DNA from 2 places in the Duganella sp. 3397 genome. Region 1 is predicted to be linked to the other one. Evidence: predicted binding sites of a transcription regulator. Region 1 holds the regulator's gene; the other holds the start of a gene.

Region 1 (4,724 bases):
CGCCCGGCATCGATACCGGCGCCGCGCTGGCGCGCCTCGGCGGCAACCGCCGCCTGCTCACGGTGCTGCTGGAAAAATTCGTCGAGGAATTCGCTGTCACGCAGGCGCAACTGGCCACCGCCATCGGCGCCGGCAATATCGAGCAGGCCGCGCTGCTGGTGCACAAGGTCAAGGGCGCGGCGGGCAACCTGTCGATGGGCCAACTGCACCGCTGCAGCGACGTCCTCGAGCAGCAACTGCGCAGCGACCCGGACCAGGCCGCCCCTGCGCTGGCAGCATTCGGCACGGCACTGGCGACGGTGCTCGATGCGGCCCGCGCGGGGGACCCTGACGATCGTTAAAGACGTTGTGAATTCGCCAAGCTGGGCGTAGCATAGCCTGGCAGCACATTGTTTTTATCCACCCTGAGGGAGTACACAATGATTAAACAGAATTTCGATCAACTCAACACCATGCTCGCCAAACTGGCCACCGACGATGGTTTCCGCGACCGCATGCAGAACGACCCCATCCGCGCGTTGGGCACGCTCGGGATCGAACTCGATCCGGCCAAGGTGCCGGCCGCGCGCCGCCTGCCGTCCAAGGATGCGGCCGCCGCCGACCATGCCGCCTTGGCAAGCAAGCAGATCGGCGAGAACGGCATGGTGCTGTTCATGTTGTCCGGTGTCTCGGTGGCGCGCCTGGCCTCCTGATCCAACCCTGACCGGCTACTCTGCCACCTGGCCGAGGCCGGTCTCTCCATAGCGCAGTTCCACCATCTCGCGCTCACCGCTCGCGGCCACGCCGCAGCCGCACACGGCGATCACCGCGTGGCGCAGGTGGTCGAGCTCCAGCATGGTTTCGATATCGATGTCGTTGATGGCGGCGGTGATAAACGCCGGCAAGCCCGCTTCGGTCGCCAGCAGGTAAAACGTCTGCGACAGGTGGCCGGCGTCGAGCGACATGGCGCGGTACGCCTTCTGGTGATTGCGGTACTTCCAGAACGAGCGCTCCACCCGGCCCACCATCACCACCTGCATGGCCGCGCCGGCCAGCCAGTACTGGTCCGCCACCATTTGCAGCGCCAGCGCCGCCGCCTGGTCCGGCGTGGTGGCGCGCAGCGGCTGCAGCGTATTGTCGACCGGATGGTAGTGGTACAAGCCCGGCGCCAGGCCGTCCACCCGCTGTACCAGCACGAACGCTTCGACCGGATGCAGGCCGCCGCCCGACGGACTGGTCTTTTTCAGCACGTTGGCGTGCGGGCCGATGTGGCGCACTTCCTGGGCGCCGAACGTGCGCTGCAACAGGCGCGCCGCCACCGCCAGCGGCAGGCTGGCGCTGGTGTCGTAATTGCGGCCCGTGTAGCGGCGCAGCAGCACCTCGTCGAGGAAACCGGTGGGAGCCGGCAGCGCCACCGCTGCGCCGATGCTTGCCACCTGCTGCACCGGCGGCGGCGGGTTGCCGTGGCGCTCGAGCAGCTCGTCGAAACTGGGCGCTTCCATGCCGGTATCGCTGCGCACGTCGTGCCAGCGCGAGAAGGTATGCGCCAGTGCCGCCAGCGGCCGCCAGTGCAGCGTGCGCAAGGTGTCGTCGCGTGCGCGCAGGGCGCCCGGCGCCGAATCGGGCGCCGCGTCCTCGGCCAGCAGCAGGCCGTGGGCGAGCAGCCGGTCCACCACTGCCGCGCCATGGCGCTGCGCCAGGTCCGCGTGCGCGGTCCACACCGATGAACCGACTGCGGCCAGCGCGGCCAGGTCGGCCGCATCGACCTCGATCTCGCGGTCCAGGTGCGGCGCCAGCGCCAGCCAGCGGGTGCTGGCCGCCAGGGTGCTGGTACCGGCAAACAGCGCGGCCCAGTCGATGTCCAGTTCTTCGCGGGGTTCCAGGTACAACACGGCGCAACGGCGGAGGTTCATGGTCTTTATCTCTGCTCAAGTTAAGAAATCGGCAATAACCAGGATGAGTCTAGCGCATCGGCCAGCTGCGGGGAAGTGGCGGATGCGCCGCAATACCCGATGGCGCCGGTGCGGCATCGACCAAAAAGCATGGGAGATGGTCTACACTGTCGGTCATGATCAAAGACCTGCCGTCGCTGGTGCTGCCCGGCGCCACAATCGACATCCTCAAGGCCAGCTGCGCCACGTGCAGCATGCACCAGCTGTGCCTGCCCATGGGACTGGGCAACGAAGACATGGAGCGGCTCGACCAGATTATCGGCCGCCGCCGCAAGGTCGCGCGCGGCAATACTCTGTTCCGCATAGGCGATCCGTTCCAGAACCTGTACGCGATCCGCCTCGGCCACTTCAAGACCTACCAGGTCAACCGCGAAGGCGCCGAGCAGATCACCGGCTTCCAGATGGCCGGCGAGCTGCTGGGCATGGACGCCATCAGCACCGACCTGCACCATTGCACGGCGGTGGCGCTGGAAGACAGCGAAGTGTGCGAAATTCCGTTCGCCACCCTGCAGCAGCTGCTGGCCGAAATGCCCACGCTGCTGCGCCACTTCCACCGCATGATGAGCCAGGAAATCACGCGCGAACAAAGCGTGATGCTTTTATTGGGCAATATGCAGGCGACGCAGCGCTTCGCCGCCTTCCTGGTCAACCTGTCGTCGCGCTACGAAGCACGCGGCTATTCGCCCAACGCCTTCCAGCTGCGCATGTCGCGCGAGGAAATCGGCAACTACCTGGGCCTGACCATCGAGAGCATCAGCCGCCTGCTGTCGAAGTTCAAGAAGGAAGGGCTGGTCAAGGTGAGCAACCGCGAGATCGAACTGCTCGAGCCGCACACGCTCAAGGCGATTACGGCCGGTACGCAGACTTGCGGTTGATCCCACCCCCTGAACCGATGGGGTCGGACCCCGTACGGGGTCCGACCCCGGTTGGCTGTGCGGGGTAGCGGCTGCTTAATCGGCTACCAGCGCTACACCACGCTCCTTCGGCCACACCCACGCGCCCGCCAGGCGCCAGTCGCGTTTTTCTCCTTCCACCAGCACCACCCAGCGGCTGCGCTCGAGCATGGCCAGCGGCGCCTCGAAGCGGCCCGCCGTATCGGGTTGCAGCGTCGCTTCGATGTCCTTGTCGGGCAAGGTTGCGTGTGAAAGTCTTAGCCGCATGGGCTCGGTCATGCCGCCGCCGTGCAAGCGTTGTACTTGCCCCGACAGCACGCTGCGGCTGGCGTCGTAGGTCAGCGTCATCGACAGGCCCATGGCGCTGGCCACGCGGTCGCGCGTCAGGTCCTGGTTGATGGCCTTGCCCTGCTTGTAATAGTCGCCGACCACCACCGGGTCGGGCGTGGAGAACGCCAGGTAAGCGGTAAACGCGCTGCCGGCCACCACGATGGCCGGGCCCAGCATCAGCAACCACGGCCAGCGTTGCTGGTACCACGGGGTGACGGTGCTGTGTAGATGGTGCATATGAATACTCCTAGCGGGGGACGATGAAGACCGCAGTTTCGTTGACGTGCAGCGCCGGGTCATCGACAGCCGTGAGCGCCACTTCGATCCTGTTCGAGCCCGGCTGGGCGGCGCCGTGCGCGGTGCGCAGGCGAATCGGCACGCCGCGCGTTTCGGTCGCATCGAGCCGCACCGTATCTGGCGTGACCAGGGCCAGCGACTCGATGCCGGCGACGCTGATGCGGTACGTATGGGCGCGTTCGGTGGTATTCATGATCTGCAGCCGGTAGACGTTTTCGATCATGCCGTCTTCCACTTCGCGGCCCATGGCGCCGCGGTCGCGGATCACGTCCATCTTGAGGGGCACGCGCAGGTACAGGGCGGTACTGGCGCCGGTCACGATCAGCAGCAGGACGGCGGTGTAGATGCGCACCCGGGGGCGCCAGGTGCGGCGGCGGATCTCGGTGGGCGTCAGGTGTTCGTCCAGTGCGCGTTCGGTGGCGTAGCGGATCAGGCCGTGCGGTGCATCGATCTTGTCCATCACGCCGTTGCACGCATCCACGCAGGCGGCGCAGCCGATGCACTCGTATTGCAGGCCGTTGCGGATGTCGATGCCGGTGGGGCACACCTGCACGCACAGCGAACAGTCGATGCAGGCGCCGCCGGTATTGGCTGCCTGCTTGTGGCGCGGGCCGCGTGGCTCGCCGCGCTTGGCATCGTAGGTGATGACCAGGGTGTCGCGGTCGAACATCGAGCTCTGGAAGCGGGCGTACGGGCACATGTACTTGCACACCTGTTCGCGCATCCAGCCGGCGTTGCCGTAGGTGGCAAACGCATAGAACAGCACCCAGAACCATTCCCACGGTCCGAAGTCGAAGGTTTGCACCTCGACCATCAGATCGCGGATTGGCGTGAAGTAGCCGACAAAGGTAAAACCGGTCCACAGGGCGACCGCGCCCCAGGCCAGGTGCTTGGCGGTCTTTCTACCGAGCTTGTTGGCTGACCACGGCTGGCGGTCGAGCAACATGCGCGCGCTGCGCTTGCCCTCGATCTTGCGCTCGATCCAGAGAAAAATTTCGGTATACACCGTTTGCGGACAGGTGAAGCCGCACCACACGCGTCCGGCCACGGCCGTGGCCAGGAACAGCAAGTAGGCGCTGATGATCAGCAGCACCGCCAGATAAATGAAATCCTGGGGCCACAAGACCATGCCGAAGATGTAGAACTTGCGCGTGGTCAGGTCGAACAGCAGCGCCTGGCGGTCGTTCCATTGCAGCCACGGCGTGCCGTAGAACGCCAACTGCGTCAGCCAGGCGAACAGCCAGCGCAGGCGGGCGTAGCGGCCCGACGTTTC
Region 2 (4,724 bases), on a different contig from region 1:
GCAGCATGTAGGCTTCGCGAAAACGCTCGCCATAGCCATGCTGCCGCAGCAGCGCACCAAGCGTGACCGGGGTTTGCAGGCACTGCGCCAGGTAGGCGTCGGCATGGCGGTTGAAGTGCAGGATGTCCTTGATCATGCCGAGGAACGATGGCGACAACAGGTGCGCGCGCTGGGCGAACACGGTGTCGAGACTGGTGCCCGCCCACTCCATGGCGCCATCGTCCATCGACACGCCGAACGACATGTCGCTGGCGATGCTGGCCACGCCCAGTTCCTCGAACAGGGCGATCAGGTTGGGGTAGGTGCGCTCATTGAAAACCAGGAAGCCGGTATCGACGCCGCAGGTGCGGCCCTCGAGCGTGACGTCCACCGTGTTGCTGTGGCCACCGAGGTAGCCGCCCGCTTCGAACAGCACCACGTCGTGCTGGCGGTTGAGAAAATAGGCGCTGCCCAGGCCGGATATACCGGCGCCGATGACGGCGATGCGTTGGCGTGTTGGAGTCATGTATGTATATGATTGTTGTCAATATCGCGACCGTGTTTCTACCTGCGTGATAATATTACTACCAATCAATCATAAACGCTACTGATTAGTAGCGAAATTTAACTCATGAGTATCTTTCCGAAAATAAGCTTTAAAAATCAGGCATTTAAGCTGCGCGAGCAGGCCATTCTCGATGTCACGACGGTGGTGCTGAGCAACAAGGGCTACGACTTGATGACCATGGACGACATCGCGGGCGCGGTCGGCATCTCCAAGCCGAGCCTGTACAAGCACTTCAAGTCGAAGGAGGAGCTGGTAGGGGAGGCGTTGATACGCCTGCTGGAAGGCGCGCTCGATTACGTGGTGGCGCTGGACGCCAACCTCGGTCCGCTGCAAAAATTATCGGCGCTGCTCGAGTGGGCGCTGCGGGTGCGCCTGGACGGCGGCCTGCCGTTTCTGCCCTCGACCAGCGCCCACGTGCGCGAGATGTTGATGCGTAATCTGAAGTACATGCTGCGCGTGAGGAAACTCAATCGCCAGCTCGAGGCCATGGTGGAACAGGCGCAGGAGCAGGGGCTGCTGAGCCGCGACCTGCCCACCGACGTGATCCTGTTCAGCTACTACGCGCGCACCTGTGATCCGGCGGTGGAGTACCTGCAAAAGTACAGCAAGATGTCCAACGACGACATTGTGCGCCACATGCTGAAGGTGGCTTTCGAAGGCTTCCGCTAGTAGTTCAGGAGGATTTGGCCTTACCGCCCAGCAGGCGGTCCTTGGTGCTGAGGAGCTTTTGCACCTTGGCGCCCATCTTCATCAGCTGCGCCAGTGACTCGGGCGACAGGTGCTGCATCTCCTCGAACCAGGTGTTGGCCAGGTCCACCAGTTCGTACATCTCGCGCATGCGCTGCTGGGCGTAGCGGTCGCCAGGCTCGTCCGCCGGCGCCATGAGCGATTCGCGCAACACGGTCAGCGTGGGCGCCACTTCGCGCCGGCGCCGCTCGGCCGCCACCACCTTGAAAATCTGCCAGACATCGCCCAGCGATGAAAAATACTCGCGCCGGTCGCCCGGCAGGCGCGTCTGCCGTATCAAGCCCCAGCCTTGCAATTCCTTCAGACCGATGCTCACGTTCGACCGCGAGAACGCCAGGTGCTCGGCGATTTCGTCCGCGTGCAGCGGCTGCTCGGACACGAACAGCAGCGCATACACCTGTCCCACCGTGCGGTTGAATCCCCAGCGGCTGCCCATCTCGCCGAAGTGGCTGATGAAGCCCTGGGCCAGTGGCGTCATCTGGAAGTTGTTTGGCGTCGGTGCGGCTGGGGTATTGGGCATGGTGGACGTCTCCGTGTTTAAAAGTGATGTACATCATCGTTTCGGCGTATTATACTAAAAATCGAATTTACAAGAATTTCTGAAAACTCAGTAATTACAGGATGTTTATCATGTCTTCCGCAAGTGTTTCCCCGCCGGTGTTCGTCGTTCCCCGCCTGCCCGCGATGGTGCAGGGCGCCGCCGCCCTCGCGTGGTTGCCGCAGGCGGCGCTGCTGGCATGGGCGGTACAGGGCATGGTGGCAGGTACTGGCTGGCGTGCCGCGCTGCTGCCGGCAGCGGTCATCCTGGTGCTGGGCGTGCTGCGCGCGCTGGCCGAGGCCTGGGGCGCGCGCACGATGTACGCTGCGGCGCGCAGCCATTTGTCGGCGCTGCGCGCTGGCGCAATCGCAGCGCTGGCGCGCCGTTCGCCGCTGGACCGCGACCGCGCCCGGTCGGGGCAGGCCGCCAGCGTACTGGCCGAGCAGGCCGAAGCCGTGGTGCCTTACCTGGTGCGCTTCCAGCCCGCGCGCTGGAAGGCCGTGCTGGCGCCGCTGGCGATCCTGGCCGCCATCGCGCCGTTGTCGTGGATCGCTGCGCTGGTGCTGCTGGTGGCAGCGCCCCTGATACCGGTGTTCATGGCGCTGGTGGGCATGGGCGCACAAGCGGCCAGTCGCGCCCACATGGTGGAGCTGGGCGGCATGAACGCCTTCCTGCTCGACCGCCTGCGCGGCCTGGCGACCTTGCGCGCGCTGGACGCGGTGGACGCCACCGCCACCCGCCTGGGCGATACCGCGCAGTCGCTGCGCCGCCGCACCATGGCCGTGCTGCGCATTGCGTTTTTGTCGTCGGCGGTGCTGGAGCTGTTCTCGGCGCTGGGCGTGGCGATGGTGGCCGTGTATATCGGCTTTTCGCTGCTGGGCACCCTGGACGTCGGCGCCTGGGGTGCACAGCTGACGCTGGCCCAGGGGCTGTTCATCCTGCTGCTGGCGCCGGCGTTTTTCGAACCGCTGCGCGAGCTGGCTGCGGTGTGGCATGACAAGGCGGCCGGGGAGGCGGGGCTGGCCGGCTTGCGCGACCTGGCGGCCGATGGCGTGATGCTGATCGGGGACGCCAACGGCGCAGCCGCCGCCGTTAGCGACACCGTTAGCGCCGCTGTCGGCACCGCTGTCGGCACTGGTGCGCGCGCCGGCTCGGGCGCGGCCAGCCAATCTGCGCGCACCGCGATCAACGGTCTTCCAGCAAGGTCGGCGCCAGCAGTCGAGGTCTGCTCCCTGCAGTTCGCCCACGCCGGCGAGCAAGCGCTGTTCGATGGCTTTTCCCTCACCGTGCGCCCCGGCGAACACGTGGCCCTGCTGGGCGCGAGCGGCGCCGGCAAGACCACTTTGCTGGCGCTGCTCGCGGGCCTGCTGCCGACGGACGGCGGCGCCATCCGCATCGGCGGCGTGGAGCTGGCCGAGCAAAGCGCCGCCACGCTGCGCCGGCGCATGGCCTGGATGGGGCAGCGCCCGCACGTCTTCAACGCCTCGGTGTCAGACAATATCACTCTCGGTCGTCCGGTCGATGCCAGCCTGGCGGTCTCCGATGCGTTGCACCTGGCCGAACTGGGCGCCGTGGGGCAAGCGCAGCCCGGCGTGATGCTGGCCGACGGCGGCCACGGCCTGTCCGGGGGCGAAGCCGTGCGCCTGGCACTGGCGCGAGTGGTCGTGTGGCCGCACGCCGACCTGCTGCTGGTGGACGAACCGACCGCGCATCTCGACAGCGAAACCGCCGCCCGCGTGACCGACGCCCTGCTGGCGCTGGCCAGGGGCAAGACCCTGCTGGTCGCCACCCACGACCCGGTACTGGCCGCGCGTCTGCACCGCGCCATCGACCTGTCCGCGCGCACCACGCCGCAAAGGAGTATTGCATGAAGGCCGCCCCACACACCGCGCTGCGCCAGCTGCTACTGGCGGAACCGAGGCGCCTGCTGCTGGGCGCCGCGCTGGCGGCGTTGACCACGCTGGGCGGCATGGCCTTGCTTGGCCTGTCCGGCTGGTTCATCACCGCCACGGCGATTGCCGGCATGAGCGCCTCGACCGCCTTCATGTTCGATGTGTTCGCCCCATCGGCCGGCATCCGCCTGCTGGCGCTGGGCCGTACCGGTACCCGTTACGCCGAACGGCTGGTCACGCACGACGCGACCTTCGGCGCGTTGGCCCAATTGCGGGTGCGGCTGTTCCGCGGCTGGTCGCGGCCCGATGCCGCCAGCCGCCTGCTGCGCAGCCCTGCCAAGTTGCTGTTCCGCCTCACTGCCGACATCGATGCGCTCGAGTCGCTCTACCTGCGCCTGCTGGTACCCGCCGCTACCGCATTGAGCGCAGCGGCGCTGGCCGGCGTGGCGCTCGGCTTGATGCAGTGGCAGCTGGGCATGGTGCTGGGCCTGTGGCTGCTGGTGTGCGGCAGCGCGATCACCGCGCTACTGCTCAAGAGCGCAATCCGTCCCGGCGTGGCCCGCTCGCGCGCGGTGGAAGCGCTGCGCGCCCGCGCCATCGACCTGGTGGCCGGCCAGACCGAGCTGGCGATGGCCGGACGCCTGTACGCCCAGTGCCAGGCGCTGGCCCGCACCGACCAGGCGCTGGCCCGGGCCGACCTGGCCTTGATGCTGCGCGACACTCGCGCCGGCGCCGCATTCGGCATCGCCGGCAGCGCCACCCTGGCGGCGGTGCTGCTGGCCTCGGCCGCCCTGGTCGAGTATCGCGCCATGCCGGTGCCGCTGGCTGCGCTGGCCATCCTGATCGCGCTCGCTGCGATGGAGCCTTTTGCCGGCCTGCGGCGCGGCGCGCTGGAAGCCGGGCGCTTGTGGCTGGCGATGAAGCGGCTCGGGCCCGCGCTGGCAGCGGGTGCCGATGCTGATGTCCGCACTGGTACCGACGGTGACATCGTTTTCGACAA

Evidence for each region. Region 1 encodes FNR, which switches genes on or off when oxygen is low (the NO sensors DNR and NnrR bind a similar motif). Its sites were predicted from a motif close to TTGATNNNNATCAA; they were not measured.
Region 2: cydD (thiol reductant ABC exporter subunit CydD) is a predicted target of FNR. The motif match lies at 1,838-1,851, and genes of this name have one in related genera.

What each region holds. Positions count from the first base shown of each region.
Region 1 is NZ_JAVDVB010000001.1:260,809-265,532, reverse strand. It holds gene J2X54_RS01170 (response regulator) at 1-341, shown strand, start outside; gene J2X54_RS01165 (NHLP-related RiPP peptide) at 420-692, shown strand; gene J2X54_RS01160 (putative peptide maturation dehydrogenase) at 708-1,892, opposite strand; gene fnr (fumarate/nitrate reduction transcriptional regulator Fnr) at 2,048-2,806, shown strand; gene J2X54_RS01150 (FixH family protein) at 2,882-3,391, opposite strand; gene ccoG (cytochrome c oxidase accessory protein CcoG) at 3,402-4,724, opposite strand, start outside.
Region 2 is NZ_JAVDVB010000005.1:445,462-450,185, forward strand. It holds gene J2X54_RS18435 (FAD-dependent oxidoreductase) at 1-505, opposite strand, end outside; gene J2X54_RS18440 (helix-turn-helix domain-containing protein) at 611-1,216, shown strand; gene J2X54_RS18445 (GbsR/MarR family transcriptional regulator) at 1,221-1,814, opposite strand; gene cydD (thiol reductant ABC exporter subunit CydD) at 1,925-3,703, shown strand; gene J2X54_RS18455 (ATP-binding cassette domain-containing protein) at 3,700-4,724, shown strand, end outside.